DNA from 3 places in the Pseudomonas sp. MUP55 genome. Region 3 is predicted to be linked to each of the others. Evidence: predicted binding sites of a transcription regulator. Region 3 holds the regulator's gene; each other region holds the start of a gene.
The links. The regulator FliA, encoded in region 3, starts transcription of late flagellar genes. The targets are predictions, from matches to a motif close to CTAAAGTTTNNNNNNNNNNNGCCGNTAA.

Region 1 (5,815 bases), 1.9 Mb from region 3:
CAGCAGGTGCATCAGCGGATCGCCGATCTTCTCGACGACGGTCTTGTCCAGCTCGGTCTCGGCGCCGCTGATGAGCAGGTCGATGTCCTTGCCCAATTCCTGGCTGACGTCGCGCACCACGCGGCGAAACCGGTTGAACGTGTCGCCAATCGGGATCATGCGCAGGTGCAGCGCACCATCAAGGATCTCTTCCACCAGCCCGGATACTGTCGAGGTGGCTTCCTGCAAGGGATCGTTTTGACAGGAACGGGCCAGTAGACTCGCGCCGGCGCTGGCGATCACCAGCTCACCCACCAGGTTGATCAACTCGTCGAGCTTGTCGGCGTTGACCCGCACATAACTGCCATCTCGTGTTTTTGGTTCGGTGGCCACCGGCAAGCGTTGCGGTGATGCGCTCAGAGTGCCCTGCTCCGGCTGCGCGGGCATTTCGGTGCGCACAGCCATAGGGCTGTCACGCATTTCGTCGATGGCACTGATGTGCACTTCGCAGTCATCGCGCACAAAGTCGAACACTTCGTTGAGGGCGGCGTGGCTGGCGGTTGAGCGCAGCTCAATTTCAAAGCCCAGATAACAGCTTTCCGGGTCCCAGCTGTCCATCGCCGGAATGCGGTCGGTCAGCGTAACTACCTGCGTGATCTGCCCCAAGGTTTCGAGATAGCGCAGGAACGATAGCGGGTCCATGCCATTGCGAAATACATCCGCGCCAAAGCGCAGGGACAGATGCCATAGCGTTTCGGTAGCCGCGTCTGTGTCGGCTGCGGTCGTTTCGATGATTTCGCTCGGCGTGTCAGGTGTTTGATAGGCACTCAGCGTCGCACGCAGTGTGGCTTCCCGCTCCAGCGCGGATGGGTCGAGTACCTCGCCCCGGTTGGCGACGACCTCGATCAGCTCGAGCATATGGTCACCGCACTTGAGCAGTACGGCGATCAGCCCCGCGTCCACAGCCACTTCGCCATCGCGAATACGGTCAAGTACATCCTCGACGATGTGCGTAAAGCTCACAATGGGCGACAGACCGAACAGGCCGGCGGAGCCTTTGATGGTATGTGCGGCGCGAAAAATCGCGCCGATGGCATCCTGGTCGCCGGGCTCGTTTTCCAGTTGCAGCAAGGATTGCTCCATGGCTTGCAACAGCTCACGCGCCTCCACGATGAATGTCTGCAGTGCCTGATCGAGATTGATCACTTGGACTTTCCTTGTCGACAATGAACGCTGGCGGCGCTGGCTAAGAGGCGGCGCTGCCACATAGTTGAAACGTTTGCATGACCGCTTGGCTCTTGCCGACCACGCTCAATGCGGTGCCGTTGATGCCTGCTTCACGCTGCAGCACTGCGAGCAGCTGCAGGCCGGCGCCGTCCATTTCCGTGACCTCTGACAGGTCCAGCTCAAGACGCGACGCCGCGCCCACTTGCGGCAACAGGGCGGCCGCCAGCTCGGCGACGGTGTAGATCGTCAGTTCGCCTTCAATGCCCACCCGGGCCGTGTCGTCGGCGGTTTCGCAGGTAATCGCCATAGAAGCCTCCTGGATGCCGAATATCAGGGCAGGATCAATTTAGAGACCGCCGACAGCATCTGCGCCGGCTGGAATGGCTTGACCACCCATGCCTTGGCGCCCGCTGCCTGGCCTTCAGCTTTCTTGGATTCCTGCGACTCGGTGGTCAGCATGATGATGGGCGTGAATTTATAGTTGGCCATTTTCTTGACCTCTTTCACGAACGTGATGCCGTCCATATTGGGCATGTTCACGTCGCTGATGATCAGGTGCACCTTCTGCCCGTTGAGCTTGCTCAGTGCATCCTTGCCGTCGCTCGCCTCGATCACGTCGTAACCGGCGCTCTTCAAGGCAATGCCCACCACTTGGCGCACGCTGCTGGAGTCGTCGACCACTAATACATTCTTCGCCATTTTGTGCTCCCTAAAAGAAGGTTATGTCCTGTGAGTCCTTTTGCGCGGCCGCTGTGCCATGGTGCGTGCGCCGCTGTTCGTCCGTGGCGTAGGTCGACTCCATGCTCGCCAGCCACTGACGGGCGTCTACGGTCACTGGCTGATCCGGCGATTGGTTGGCCTGGAGCAGGTGATCGTGCAGGGCGTTCATGTTGTCGCGCACGTGGCTTAGAATTTGGCTGACGCGGTCCTGGAATTGCAGATTCACCAGTACATCGGTCATCTCGTCACGAATGCCGTAGCTTTCCTGCTTGAGCAGATCTGCCGACTCGGCCAGACGCCCGGTGATGTTCTGAAAACGGGCGAGTACGTTCTGGATGCTCTGCTCGGACGCGCCGACGGAATGGCTGTCCTGATCCGCGCTGCTCGATGCAGCCTGTACCAATTGGGTGATCGCATTGTTGATAATGTCGACCTTGGCTGACATCTGCTGGCCGGTCTCGCTCGACTTGCTCGACAAGCTGCGTACGGCATCGGCGACCACGGCGAAGCCACGCCCTGCTTCGCCGGCGCGGGCGGCTTCGATGGCAGCATTGAGCGCCAGCAGGTTTGTTTGCGCGGCGATAGCGGCGACGTCGGCGGCCATGGTCCGCAGCTCGCCGGTGTAGGCGGTAAGGCTGCGCACTTGGGTCAGCGTCTGGTCGCGGCTGGTTTGAGTGGCCTTGAGCGAGTTGATCACTTGGCTCAGCTCGCTGTCGCTGCTCGCCAGCACCTTGAGTGCACCGTCGGCGGCTTGCCCGTCCAATTCGCCAGCAGCCTGTTGCGAGGCCTGCACAGTTTCCTGCAACCGCGCCGCGATCCCGGTGAAGCGGTTGGCCAGGCTCACGATCGCTTCTTCAGTCTGCTGGCGCGAGCTCTCAACCTGTTTGGCCCAAATCGGCATGGCGCCCAGCAATACTTCGTCCAGCTTCGCCCGCGAGGCCGTGCCGAGGTTCGCTGCGTGCGAGTCCGCCTGGTTCATCAAGGTGTCTGATACAGCGCGCATCACGGCATCCCGGTGCGAACGCGTGCTCCAGACGCATGCGCCGAGGCCGATCAGCAAGAGTGCCGCGCAGGCGGCCAGGTCAGCTTGGGACGTTGATTGCAGCAATACCCAGATGACGGCGGGTACCACAGGGATGAGAGCGAACCAACGAAAGCGCGGTTGAGCGGGATGGTGAATACGACTGGATGGGCGCGAGGTCATGAGTTCGATCCTTGAACATTGTTGCGGATATAAACAACATAGGAGTTATCTGCCTTGTGCGCCGCATCTTTAGGCCTGTACGGGCGCCTTCCGTCTGGTTTGTGACAGGCATATTTACGGGCAGATTGGATCAAGTGAGAAGAGGCAGGACTCGCGTGGTCGATGCTTCAGCCACTCGACTTCTGAAACGTCGTTCATGAGTATGGGCAAGTCGCTTTTGGCTGATTACGGCCCTATTTTGAGCTCAACCCTTCGGGACACCGACCATAAAAAAGGCCGACGCAAAGCGTGGCCTTTTTTTACTCGATGCTTGATGAGTTTTTAAATGCTCCACGTGGAACACTGTCGGTTCAACCCGTGGCGGTCGACGCGACGCTTTCCAGTCGATATCCGTACCCGTAGATCGTCAGCAGCTGCCAACCCCTGTCGGCTGTCAGCCCCAGTTTGTTGCGCAGTCGGTAGATATGCGTGTCCAACGGCCGCGATGACAGCATCTCTTCATGCGTCCAAAACCGTTCATATAGGTATTCGCGAGAAAGCGGCCGGGCCAAGTTAGCGAATAGACAGCTGGCCAGCCTGTACTCCCGCTCGGTCAGGTTGATGGGTTTGCCTGCGCGGGTGACGGTCAGCTCCGCGTCATCGAAGGTCAGGTCGTTAAAGCTCTGTAGTTCGCTGGTAGAAGATTTTTGCAGGCCATGACGCCGCAGAACCGCGCTGACACGCGCTTTGAGTTCGTTAGGACGAAAGGGTTTGCTGACGTAGTCATCCGCCCCACTGTTGAGTGCCATGACGATATCGCTCTCGGCATCGCGGCTGGTGAGCATGATCACGGCAGGCGGTGATTCCATGTGCTCACGGGTCCAGCGCAACAACGCAATTCCGGTGATATCCGGAAGTTGCCAGTCGAGGATCAACAGGTCGAAAGTTTCACGGCGCAGTTGGCGCAGCAGGTCTTCTCCGCGCTCGAAGCAATGCAGGGACCAGGGCTGATCCGGGGTGCTGGGGATTTGTCGCAGTGTCTGTTCCACCCGCCTCAATTCAGCGGGCTCGTCATCCAGTATTGCGACACGCATGAGTGGGTCCTTCCTGAAAAAAACGGCAGCTTAATCAGAGGCACACCGTGCAAGCACTAATAACAGCCTCTGAATCTGAATAATTATGCTGGGATACAACGAGGTTCGAATCTCTCGGTACGCTGATGTCAAAGGCCAGTAACCTGTCGATACTGCTCGGTCCCCTAGGGTAAAGATACCGGCTCCCGCCTATGAGGAAAAGGATCAAGGTACGGTATTGTGGACCGCTTGGACCTGCAGTAAGACCCAAATAAGCTTCACGGGTTGCAACACCTCTGATGCGTTTCATCGTGGCCACCTGGAGGGAGACCGGGGCTTATGACACTTTCATCTGACGATCATTGCGGCTATTTCAGGCCTGTGGCGGTGGCGCTGTGAAACTATGGGGCGAGGCTGAAAAGCGCCAGCCCACCCGCGCGCAGCTGCTGTTTCACGGGCTGGTACGGGAATGGCTGTTGATCGGCCTGGTTTTGTTGCCCTTCACTGCGTACTTGTCCTTGAGCCCAGGCCTGGCCCTGAATAACCCGCTCTACGACAGCCTGCGTCAGTTGGCACCGTTACCCGTAGATCCACGCATCGTGCTGGTGACTATTGACGCGCCAAGCCTGGAAGAACTCGGCCCATGGCCTTGGCCGCGCAGTGTGCATGCAGACTTGATCGAACGCCTGAGCGCCGCCCAGCCTGCTGGCATTTTGTTCGATGTGCTCTTCAGTGAGCCCGGCGACGGCGTAGGTGATCAACGCTTGGCCGATGCGGTGTGCAAGGCAGGCAATGTAGTGCTGCCCATCGTGACTGATAGCAGAGAACGGTTCAGGCAGACTGGGGAGCCATTGTCGCCCTTGCTCAGGTGCGCCAGGGGCATTGGGCATATCAACGTCGAATCGGATGACGATGGTGTCGTGCGCAGCCTCTATCTGCGTGAAGGCCCACCGGGAAGCACACTGCCGCAATTGGCCTGGCTGGCGTTCACGTTGAACGGGCAAACGTCGGGAATGCCGGGAATGCCTCAAGAGCCCCGAAGTCAGCAATGGCATCAGGAGCATGAAATTCGCGTCCCGTTCACCTCTGCGGATGAACGCTTCCCCAGCGTGTCCTACGCCAGCGTACTGCGTGGCGAGGTGTCTCCCGAATGGCTGCGCGGTCGCCTGATTCTGGTCGGCGCCACGGCCTACGGAATGGGCGAAAGTTTCGTTACGCCGCTCTCCTCTACCGGCTCGACGGCGGGTGTGGAGATCCAGGCCAATGTGCTTAATGGCCTGCTGCAGGGGCGCAGCATTGTCGACCTGCCGGGTTGGCTGGCGGCGCTGATGGCGACGTCCCTGGTGGCAGTGCTGCTGGGCCTGCTGCTGTATCGCCCGCGTTATGCGTTATGGATGACGCTTGGCGGCATGGCTGCATCGTTACTGATTTCATGGGTGCTGCTGAACCTTGGGCACTGGTGGTCACCGGCGGCGTGTCTGATTGGGCTATTGCTCAGCTATCTGATATGGAACTGGCGGCGCTTGAGTGTGATCCTCGCCTACTTCGGCTGGGAACTGGCTCGGCTGGATAACGAACCCAAAGTCTTGCCAGAGCGCCGCCGTGCACCGGCAAGCAAAGGTGATGTGCTCCA
Region 2 (5,815 bases), 2.8 Mb from region 3:
TTAATCGGAATAAGAATGTTTGTGTTCCGCGTCTTGGCGCTAACTAATTGAATTGCGGGCATAAAAAAACCGGACGCTGGGTCCGGTTCTTCAAAACACGCTTAATTAAGCGTGTGTAAATTCTGCCGAATAGGGCAGCCCTGACTGGGCTGTCTGCAACTGCGTGAGGGTTTCCCGTACCACTTGCTTGGCGAGGCAGGCGCATTTACCGCACTGGCTGGCAACGCCGGTGGTTTCGCGCACTTCCTTGTAGCTGCAGCAACCTTCATAGATTGCTTCGCGGATTTGTCCGTCGGTGACGCCAGTACAGAGGCACACATACATAAGGGAGACCGTCGCGGGTTTAGGGCTTGAGTGCGATGGATCTTAATGTTAACGAGAATGATTGTCAAAGTAGTTTCATCCTCAATCCGGCGCACATTGCCTGTGCGCTGACGAACGGTTTTTTCGGTGTATGATGGTCGATCTTTACGAAGCGTGACTGCGTCACAGGTCTGTCGCTGAACCAAGGCAGACTCGATGCTGGTCCTGTTACTTCAATCGTCACCCTTACATCAGGAGATATCCAATGAGCGTACTCGTCGGCAAACAAGCCCCGGATTTCGACGTACCCGCCGTCCTCGGCAATGGCGAAATCGTAGACAGCTTCAAACTGTCTGAAGCCATCAAAGGCAAATACGGCCTGGTGTTCTTCTACCCGCTGGACTTCACCTTCGTCTGCCCATCCGAGCTGATCGCTCTGGATCACCGCATGGACGATTTCGAGGCGCGCAATGTTGAAGTGGTCGCCGTTTCCATCGACTCCCACTTCACCCACAACGCCTGGCGCAACACCGCCATCAACGATGGCGGCATCGGCAAAGTCAAATACACCATGGCTGCCGATATGAAGCACGATATCGCCAAGGCCTATGACGTTGAGTCCGAAGGCGGCGTGGCTTTCCGTGGCGCGTTCCTGATCGACGACAAGGGCGTTGTACGCTCGCAGATCATCAACGACCTGCCGTTGGGCCGTAACATGGAAGAGCTGATTCGTCTGGTCGACGCTCTGCAATTCCACGAAGAGCACGGCGAAGTCTGCCCTGCCAACTGGAAAAAAGGCGACAAAGGCATGACCGCTTCCACCGAAGGTGTTGCGGCTTACCTGACCGAGAACGCTGGCAAGCTGTAAGCCAGATTCAAGGTAAAAAAAACCGGCCTGAGAAGGCCGGTTTTTTTATGCACGGGATTCGCTTCAGTCGTTGAAGTCTTCCCAGCCGCCCATCTGCTTCCAGCGGTTGACGATGCCGCAGAACAGCTCGGCGGTCTTCTCGGTGTCGTAGCGGGCCGAGTGAGCCTCGCGACCGTCGAAGTCGATACCGGCGGCCTGGCAGGCTTTTGCCAGTACGGTCTGACCGTAGGCGAGGCCGGCGAGGGTGGCGGTGTCGAAGCTGGAGAAGGGATGGAACGGGTTGCGTTTCATGTCCAGGCGCGCCACGGCGGCGTTCAGGAAACCCAGGTCGAAGCTGCTGTTGTGCCCTACCAGGATCGCGCGTTTGCAACCATTGGCCTTCAGCGCCTTGCGTACGCCGCGGAAAATGTCGGTGAGCGCCGCTTCTTCACTCACCGCCATGCGCAATGGGTGATCGAGCTTGATCCCGGTGAACTCCAGGGCCGCCGCTTCGATGTTGGCGCCTTCAAACGGCTCGACGCGGAAGAAGTGGGTGTGTTCCGGGTACACGAAGCCCTGCTCGTCCATGCCGATAGTCGTCGCGGCAATTTCCAGCAAGGCATCGGTGGCGCAGTTGAAGCCGCCGGTTTCTACGTCGATAACCACAGGCAGGTAGCCGCGGAAACGCTCGGCCATCGGATGGCGCGAACCGCCGCCACCGCCATGTTCCTGTTCGTCATCGTAATGGTCTTCACTCACTTTCTTTCCTCCAGCAGGCGCCAGCGCAGTGTTTCACCGGCGCGCAGCGGGATAACGGTCAACTCGCCAAAGGGCAGGCTGGCAGGGGCGGTCCAGTCTTCACGGACCAGGGTGATGCGGTCGGTATTCGCCGGCAGGCCATAGAAGCGCGGGCCATTGAGGCTGGCGAAGCCTTCGAGTTTGTCCAGGGCGTTGCGTTGTTCGAACGCTTCGGCGTACAGCTCGATGGCGGCAAACGCGGTGTAGCAGCCCGCGCAACCGCAGGCGGCTTCCTTGGCATGCTGCGCGTGGGGCGCCGAGTCGGTACCGAGGAAGAACTTCGGGTTGCCGCTGGTGGCGGCGTCCAGCAATGCCACCTGATGGGTGTTGCGCTTGAGGATCGGCAAGCAGTAAAAGTGCGGCCGAATCCCGCCCACCAGCATGTGGTTGCGGTTGTACAACAGGTGGTGTGCGGTGATGGTCGCGCCGACGTTGGCCGAAGCCTCGGTGACGAACTGCACGGCATCTGCGGTGGTGATGTGTTCGAACACCACCTTGAGGGTCGGAAACAGCTCGACCACCCGGCGCATGTGCTCGTCGATGAAGACCTTCTCCCGGTCGAACACGTCGACATCGCCACGGGTGACTTCACCGTGGATCAACAACGGCATGCCGACCTCGGCCATCGCTTCGATGGCCGGCAGGATCTTGTCGATACTGGTCACACCGGAATCGGAGTTGGTGGTCGCGCCCGCCGGGTACAGCTTGGCGGCGTGGACATAACCGCTGGCCTTGGCCTCGCGGATTTCTTCGGGCTGGGTGCGGTCGGTAAGGTAGAGCACCATCAACGGTTCGAAGCGACTGCCGGCCGGGCGCGCAGCGAGGATTCGCTGGCGATAGGCATCGGCTTCGGCTGCGTTACGCACCGGTGGTACCAGGTTAGGCATGATGATGGCGCGGCCAAACGTTCGCGCAACATCGGCCACGGTTTGGGGCAACGCAGCACCATCGCGAAGATGAATATGCCAGTCGTCGGGACGCAGCAGGGTCAGGCGGTCGGACATTGGGGATTCCAGGCGGGTCAATCTGGTGGGAATGCTACCGGAAAAGACTCGAGCAGGCACTCGCTATCAAGTTTTGCAGGATGCAACCGATAGCACTGGGTATGCCTTAACGATGTATGACGCTTTGAAGTGTTGTAGTAACCAGTGGAGCCTCCCGTGCGCCAGCATTATCTAGCCCTGCTCAGTGTGTTCGCCAGCCTGCCTGCGATGGCCCTCACGTTCCAGACACGTCTGGAGAATATTGAGTGGAAGGTGGAGGGCGACCAGTTCGAGTGCCGCCTGACCCAGCCGATCACCGATTTCGGCTCGGGTGAGTTCGTGCGCCGGGCGGGCGAGCAGGCGACATTTCGTCTGAAAGCCTATAACGGCTCGCTCGGTGCCGGCTCCGCCACGTTATTGGCCGCCGCGGCGCCCTGGCAACCGGGCCGTGGTGATATCAACCTCGGTGCGGTACGCGTGGGCAGTGGCGATGTGTTGTTCAACAGCTCCCAGGCCCAGGCCGGTCGGCTGTTCACTGGCTTGCTCGAAGGCCGCAGCCCGACCGTACGGCATTACGGTCGCGAAGGTGGCTACTCGGAAATTCGCCTGCTGCCGGTGAAGTTCAACAAGGCCTACAACGACTATCAGCTGTGTACGGCCAAGCTGCTGCCGATGAACTACGATCAGATCAAGCAGACCGAAGTCGGCTTCCCGGGCGGGGGCATCGAACTGGATGCGGCGGCCAAGAAGAAGTTGTCGGTGATTGTCGCGTTCATGAAAGCTGACCCCACCGTGAACCACATCGAGTTGAACGGCCACTCGGACAACAGCGGCAACCGCCTGACCAACCGTGATGTCTCGCGACGCCGCGCCCTGGCGGTGATGGACTACTTCAAGGCCAATGGCATTCAGGAATCGCAGGTCACCCTGCGGTTCCACGGCGAAAGCTACCCTCTGGCGCCCAACACCAATGCCGCCAACCGAGCGCGCAACCGTCGGGTCAATGTCCAGCTGGAAAGGGTGGCGGCTCCGGAGAAACCGGCGCCCCAGGCGACAGCTTCCAGCAACCCTGCAGCAACCTCATAACGTGCGACCATCGGTCGCTCGTTCGACATAATCTGTCGCTTTATCTTCATTTGCTGTCGCGCCCCTGTAATTTCACGGTTTTGATCGGTAGAATCGTCGCCTTTCCGTACAACCCCGTGGAGTGATGGCATGGCCGACGTAAACAAGGTCGTTCTCGCGTATTCCGGCGGCCTGGACACTTCGGTGATCCTCAAGTGGCTGCAGGATACTTATAACTGTGAAGTGGTGACCTTCACCGCTGACCTGGGTCAGGGCGAAGAGGTCGAACCTGCACGTGCCAAGGCGCAAGCCATGGGCGTGAAAGAGATCTACATTGACGACCTGCGCGAAGAGTTCGTCCGCGATTTCGTTTATCCGATGTTTCGCGCCAATACCGTCTACGAAGGTGAGTACCTGCTCGGTACCTCCATCGCACGTCCGCTGATCGCCAAGCGCCTGATCGAAATCGCCAACGAAACCGGCGCTGATGCCATTTCCCATGGCGCCACCGGCAAGGGCAACGACCAGGTGCGTTTCGAACTGGGTGCCTACGCCCTCAAGCCCGGCGTAAAAGTGATCGCCCCTTGGCGTGAATGGGACCTTCTGTCCCGTGAAAAGCTGATGGATTACGCTGAAAAGCACGCGATCCCGATCGAGCGTCACGGCAAGAAGAAATCCCCGTACTCGATGGATGCCAACTTGCTGCACATCTCCTATGAAGGCGGCGTGCTGGAAGACACCTGGACCGAGCACGAAGAAGACATGTGGAAATGGACCGTCTCCCCGGAGAACGCTCCAGACAAGCCGCAGTACCTGGAACTGACCTACCGCAACGGCGACATCGTCGCGCTGGACGGTGTCGAGATGACACCCGCCACCGTATTGGCGACCCTGAACCGTATCGGTGGCGAACACGGCATCGGCCGTCTCGACATCGTCGAGAACCGCTATGTGGGCATGAAGTCCCGCGGCTGCTACGAAACACCGGGCGGCACCATCATGTTGCGTGCCCACCGCGCCATCGAGTCCATCACCCTGGACCGTGAAGTGGCCCACCTCAAAGATGAGTTGATGCCCAAGTACGCCAGCCTGATCTACACCGGTTACTGGTGGAGTCCTGAGCGTCTGATGCTGCAGCAGATGATCGACGCCTCCCAGGCCCACGTGAACGGCGTCGTGCGCCTGAAACTGTACAAGGGCAATGTGATCGTCACCGGTCGCAAGTCCGATGAGTCGCTGTTCGACGCCAACATTGCGACCTTCGAGGAAGATGGCGGCGCTTACAACCAGGCGGATGCAGCGGGCTTCATCAAGTTGAACGCCTTGCGCATGCGCATCGCGGCCAACAAAGGACGCAAGTTGTTCTGAGTGTTGTGCCTGTCGTGAAAAAAGCCCCTTGATCAAGGGGCTTTTTTTTTGCTCTGAATATACACATGGGTGCATTAAAGCAGCGCGCACGTTTATTTCCGTTTAGGTCGTGTTTAAGGCGTTCTTGCTAAATCTTCTAAGGTGTTTTTTCGGTTTCAGAATTTTATTCGTCCACGGCAAGGTTTTTTACATCTGCATAGGAACTATGTCTTACAGAAAATTCACTCACGTGGGAGAAATGGATATGTAATTTGTGGAATTTTCTGTAGGAAAATGGAGTATGGATAACTATGTTGAATGGAACTAAAACTGATGCGGTATTTACAAGCCGGCGTGTAAGTTTCAGGGGCACACAAGGGGCATTTCCTGAAAGCCTCGTGCGCCATGTTTACCCTGCGTGCCTGAGGCTGAGGATAATTCACTCAAAATATGTACGCCTGGGGAAAGGTCT
Region 3 (5,815 bases):
CCAGCCAGCGCTTGAGGTAGAACAGCGGCAAGGCCTTGTCGCGCACGATCACCACTTCCTGGCCGTCCACCACATTGGTGCGCGACAGGTCGAGGTGGAAAATCTCGTTGACGTTGACCAGCGGGAAAGCGAAGGCCTGGTTGCCCAGCATCACCATCAGGGTCGGCATGATCGCCAGGGTCAACGGCACCTTGATGACGATCTTCGAACCCTGGCCCTTGGTGGAGTAGATGTTGATCGAGCCGTTGAGCTGGCTGATCTTGGTCTTCACCACGTCCATGCCGACGCCACGGCCGGACACGTCGGAAATCTCGGTCTTGGTCGAGAAGCCGGGGGCGAAGATCAGGTTGTAGCACTCGGTGTCGGTGAGACGGTCGGCGGCGTCCTTGTCCATCACGCCGCGCTTGACCGCGATATTGCGCAAGATGGTCGGGTCCATGCCTTTGCCGTCATCGGTGATCGACAGCAGGATGTGGTCGCCCTCTTGCTCGGCCGCCAGGATCACCTTGCCACCGCGTGACTTGCCGGAGGCTTCGCGTTCTTCCGGGGTTTCCACGCCATGGTCGACGGCGTTGCGCACCAAGTGGACCAGCGGGTCGGCCAGGGCCTCGACGAGGTTCTTGTCGAGGTCGGTTTCTTCGCCAACCAGTTCCAGATTGATTTCTTTCTTGAGCTGACGCGCCAGGTCGCGCACCAGGCGCGGGAAACGGCCGAAGACCTTCTTGATCGGCTGCATGCGCGTTTTCATCACGGCGGTCTGCAGGTCCGCGGTGACCACGTCCAGGTTCGACACGGCCTTCTGCATGGCCTCGTCGCCACTGTTCAGGCCCAGGCGCACCAGGCGGTTACGCACCAGTACCAGTTCGCCGACCATGTTCATGATGTCGTCCAGGCGCGCAGTGTCCACGCGCACGGTGGTTTCGGCTTCACTGGCAGGCTTGTCGGCAACCGGCGCAGCGGCGGCACGCGCCGGGGCGGGCGCGGCGGCCGGAGCCGCGGCTTTGGCGGCGACCGGTGCTGGCGTAGCCACCGCCGCGGCGGCGGCAGGGGCCACTTCGGTGAACTTGCCTTTGCCGTGCAGCTCGTCCAGCAAGGCTTCGAACTCGTTGTCGGAGATCAGTCCGTCAGCGGCCGGTTCAGACTTGGCAGCTGGAGCGGCTGCGGTGGCCGCAACGTTCGGCAGGGCATCGGCGACGAACGTGCCTTTGCCATGCAGCTGGTCGAGCAGCGCCTCGAATTCGTCGTCGGTGATATCGGTGCTGGCGCTGGCGGCTGGCGCCGGCGGTGCAGCGGCCGGAGCCACGGCGTCAGCCGCGAACTGGCCCTTGCCATGCAACTGATCGAGCAGGGATTCGAATTCCGCGTCGGTAATGTCTTCGCTGGTCGGCGCGGCAACAGGCGCGGCTGCAGCCGGAGCCGGGGCCTCAGCTTGAGCCTTGACCGCATTGAGCGAATCGAGCAGCTGTTCGAACTCGCTGTCGGTCACGTCCGGCTCGGCTTCTACCACAGGCTCAGGCTCGGCTTGCGCGGCCGGTGCTTCGGCCGCCGGTTCGGCCAGGCGCGCCAGGGCGGCCAGCAGTTCCGGGGTGGCGGCGGTGACCGGTGCACGTTCACGCACCTGGCTGAACATGCCGTTGACCGCATCGAGTGCTTCGAGAATCACGTCCATCAATTCCGAGTCGACCTGACGCTCACCCTTGCGCAGGATGTCGAAGACGTTCTCGGCGATGTGGCAGCACTCCACCAGCTCATGGAGCTGGAGGAAGCCGGCGCCCCCTTTTACAGTGTGAAAACCGCGAAAAATTGCATTGAGCAGGTTCGCATCATCCGGACGGCTTTCCAGCTCGACCAGTTGTTCGGACAGTTGCTCTAAAATTTCGCCGGCCTCTACAAGGAAATCCTGAAGGATTTCTTCATCGGCGCCGAAGCTCATGTGGGTGCTCCTTAGAAGCCTAAACTGGACAGCAAATCGTCTACGTCATCTTGACCGGATACGACGTCTTCACGTTTATCGGCATGAATCTGCGGACCTTCACCCTTGGCGAGATGTTTTTGTGGATCTTTTTCCGAGAGGATCGCTTCGCGGTCATGTTCGATGCCGGCAAAACGGTCGACCTGGCCGGCCATGAGCACCAGTTTGAGCAGGTTGCTTTCCACTTCGGTGACCAGTTGGGTCACACGCTTGATCACTTGACCGGTGAGGTCCTGGTAATCCTGGGCGAGCAGAATGTCGTTGAGGTTGCTGGCCACCGTGCGGTTTTCCTGTTCGCTGCGCGACAGAAAACCGTCAACCCGGCGGGCCAGCTCACGGAACTCTTCAGCCCCCACTTCACGGCGCATGAAGCGGCCCCAGTCAGCGCTCAGGGCCTGGGCTTCAGTGGCCATGCCGTTGACCAGAGGCGTGGCGTTCTCCACCAGGTCCATGGTGCGGTTGGCCGCCGCCTCGGTCAGCCTGACCACATAGGACAGGCGTTCGGTGGCATCGGTGATCTGCGAAATTTCTTCGGCCTGGGGCATGCGCGGGTCAATCTGGAAATTGACGATCGCGCTGTGCAGCTCACGCGTGAGCTTGCCCACTTCCTGGTACAGGCCGCGGTCACGGGTCTGGTTAAGCTCATGGATCAACTGCACCGCATCACCGAACTGGCCCTTTTCAAGGCTGTCGACCAACTGGTGAGCATGTTTCTTCAGGGTCGACTCAAAATCGCCCTGTGACGTTTCGTTATTCTCCATAGCTCCCCCGCGATGGCTTTAGCCGTGGATGCGTTCGAAGATTTTTTCGATCTTCTCTTTCAAGGCCAATGCTGTGAATGGCTTGACCACGTAACCGTTGACCCCGGCCTGGGCGGCTTCAATGATCTGTTCACGCTTGGCTTCGGCGGTCACCATCAACACCGGCAGGCTGCGCAGTTTTTCATCGGCACGCACGTGGCGCAGCAAGTCGATACCGGTCATGCCCGGCATGTTCCAGTCGGTTACCAGAAAGTCGATGCTGCCGCTGTTGAGGATCGGAATGGCGGTAATGCCATCGTCCGCCTCGACCGTGTTTGTGAACCCAAGGTCACGCAACAGGTTTTTTATGATCCGCCGCATCGTTGAGAAGTCATCAACGATGAGGATTTTCATGTTCTTGTCCAATTCGACCTCCAAGCAGTCTTAAACGCGCCCAGCACCTGGACGCGCCACTTCATTCAACAGGCGTTACACAAAAAGGACTGCCCAGGGCACCACGCAACGAAACCGCGAAGGCTCATACCCCCGCGGTAGCGTCTGCAGTGTCCCCACACTGCCTGTCAGCGCGCGCGCCACTCTCCCAACCGCCCCCGCAAGCGGGCCGCGCACTGGCTATGCAACTGGCTGACACGCGATTCGCTGACCCCCAGGACCTCACCGATTTCCTTGAGGTTCAGCTCTTCGTCGTAGTACAGCGCCAACACCAGGCGCTCGCGCTCCGGCAAATTGGCAATGGCCTCCGCCAGCGCCCCCTGGAAGCGTTCATCTTCCAGATCGCGCGACGGTTCCATATGCGCGCTCGCGCCGTCCTCGTGCAGCCCTTCGTGTTCGCCGTCCTGCAACAGGTCGTCGAAACTGAACAGGCGGCTGCCCAAGGTATCGTTCAAAATCCCGTAATAATCATCGAGACTCAATTGGAGTTCGGCCGCAACTTCATGATCTTTAGCGTCACGACCGGTTTTTGCTTCAATTGCGCGAATTGCGTCACTGACCATTCGCGTATTGCGGTGTACCGAACGCGGCGCCCAATCCCCTTTACGCACCTCATCGAGCATCGCACCACGGATACGAATACCCGCATACGTCTCGAAACTCGCGCCTTTGCTCGCATCGTATTTGGTCGACACTTCGAGCAGGCCGATCATGCCGGCCTGGATCAGGTCTTCCACCTGCACGCTGGCGGGCAGACGAGCCAACAGGTGATAGGCAATACGCTTGACCAACGGCGCATAGCGCTCGATCAATTCGCCCTGAGTGTCACGGGCGGACTTCTTGTAGGCGTTGTAGCCGTTCGCTGTCATAGCACCGGTCCTGCGCTCGTCTGATGTACCAATCGCTCGACGAAAAACTCCAGATGCCCCCGAGGGTTGGCAGGCAACGGCCAGGTATCGACCTTCTGGGCAATGGCCTTGAACGCCAGTGCGCACTTCGAACGGGGGAACGCTTCATAGACCGCACGCTGCTTCTGCACGGCCTTGCGCACACACTCGTCGTAGGGCACCGCACCGACGTATTGTAAGGCGACGTCGAGGAAGCGATCCGTGACCTTGGTCAACTTGGCAAACAGGTTGCGGCCTTCCTGCGGGCTCTGGGCCATGTTGGCCAGCACGCGGAAGCGGTTCATGCCGTAGTCACGGTTAAGCAGTTTGATCAGGGCGTAGGCGTCGGTGATCGAGGTGGGTTCGTCGCAGACCACCAGCAGCACTTCCTGGGCGGCGCGCACAAAGCTGACCACCGACTCGCCGATCCCGGCGGCGGTGTCGATCACCAGCACGTCGAGGTTGTCGCCGATATCGCTGAAAGCCTGGATCAGGCCGGCATGCTGCGCCGGGCTCAGGTGCACCATGCTCTGGGTGCCCGAGGCGGCCGGCACGATGCGGATGCCACCGGGGCCCTGGAGCAGCACATCGCGCAGCTCACAGCGACCTTCGATCACATCGGCGAGGGTGTGTTTGGGTGTCAGCCCCAGCAGAACGTCCACGTTCGCCAGGCCCAGATCAGCATCCAGCAGCATGACGCGACGGCCAAGCTCTGCCAGGGCCAGGGACAAATTCACTGACACGTTAGTTTTGCCGACGCCACCTTTGCCGCCGGTCACCGCGATCACCTGTACGGGATGCATGCTGCCCATTTTATTTCTTTACCTTGTCTTGCTTAGACGCAGGCTACAGGGGTTGGCCGCGTGTATCGCTTGCAGGCCATCGATGTAGGTACATTTCACGGTGTTCATCCTGCCTCACCCCACCCGCTTTGCCGGGTTGTGGTAAAGGTCGGCGAACATGTCGGCCATCGCTTCCTCGCTAGGCTCGTCTTGCATTTGCACACTGACAGCACGGCTGACCAACTGATGACGGCGCGGCAGATGCAAATCATCCGGGATCCGCGGCCCGTCGGTCAGGTAGGCGACCGGCAGTTCATGACTGATTGCCAGGCTCAACACTTCGCCCAGGCTGGCGGTTTCATCCAGTTTAGTCAGGATGCAACCGGCCAGGCCACAGCGCTTGTAACTGTGATAGGCAGCGGTAAGAACCTGTTTCTGGCTGGTGGTTGCGAGCACCAGGTAATTTTTTGACTTGATGCCGCGTCCGGCCAGGCTTTCGAGCTGCATGCGCAGGGCCGGGTCGCTGGCTTGCAGGCCGGCGGTATCGATCAACACCACGCGCTTGCGCAGCAGCGGATCGAGGGCATTGGCCAGGGACTGGCCCGGGTCGACGTGGGTCACCGGCACATTGAGAATGCGGCCCAGGGTCTTGAGTTGCTCCTGGGCGCCAATGCGGTAGCTGTCCATGCTCACCAGCGCGATATTCGACGCGCCGTACTTGAGCACATAACGCGCGGCCAGCTTGGCCAGGGTGGTGGTCTTGCCCATGCCGGCGGGGCCGACCATGGCGATCACACCGCCTTCTTCCAGGGGTTCGATTTCCGGGGTGGCGATCATCCGCGCCAAATGCGCCAGCAGCATGCGCCAGGCTTGGCGCGGCTCCTGGACTTCGGCGGTCAGCGCCAGCAGGTCGCGGGACAACGGACCGGACAGGCCGATGCGCTGCAGGCGACGCCACAGGTTGGCTTGTTGCGGCTTGCT

Region 1: the regulator FliA is predicted to act here: its motif matches at 3,176-3,203, upstream of SC318_RS00170 (methyl-accepting chemotaxis protein).
Region 2: the regulator FliA is predicted to act here: its motif matches at 3,018-3,045, upstream of SC318_RS05985 (flagellar protein MotY).

Annotation. Positions count from the first base shown of each region.
Region 1 covers NZ_CP138214.1:40,229-46,043, forward strand. The annotation lists gene SC318_RS00155 (chemotaxis protein CheA) at 1-1,185, opposite strand, end outside; gene SC318_RS00160 (STAS domain-containing protein) at 1,226-1,513, opposite strand; gene SC318_RS00165 (response regulator) at 1,537-1,905, opposite strand; gene SC318_RS00170 (methyl-accepting chemotaxis protein) at 1,916-3,130, opposite strand; gene SC318_RS00175 (response regulator transcription factor) at 3,481-4,203, opposite strand; gene SC318_RS00180 (CHASE2 domain-containing protein) at 4,578-5,815, shown strand, end outside.
Region 2 covers NZ_CP138214.1:1,353,995-1,359,809, forward strand. The annotation lists gene SC318_RS05965 (bacterioferritin-associated ferredoxin) at 106-324, opposite strand; gene SC318_RS05970 (peroxiredoxin) at 569-1,171, shown strand; gene rnt (ribonuclease T) at 1,235-1,909, opposite strand; gene pyrC (dihydroorotase) at 1,906-2,952, opposite strand; gene SC318_RS05985 (flagellar protein MotY) at 3,109-4,017, shown strand; gene SC318_RS05990 (argininosuccinate synthase) at 4,147-5,364, shown strand.
Region 3 covers NZ_CP138214.1:4,114,615-4,120,429, forward strand. The annotation lists gene SC318_RS18445 (chemotaxis protein CheA) at 1-1,933, opposite strand, end outside; gene SC318_RS18450 (protein phosphatase CheZ) at 1,945-2,733, opposite strand; gene SC318_RS18455 (chemotaxis response regulator CheY) at 2,752-3,126, opposite strand; gene fliA (RNA polymerase sigma factor FliA) at 3,294-4,034, opposite strand; gene fleN (flagellar synthesis regulator FleN) at 4,031-4,864, opposite strand; gene flhF (flagellar biosynthesis GTPase FlhF) at 4,970-5,815, opposite strand, start outside.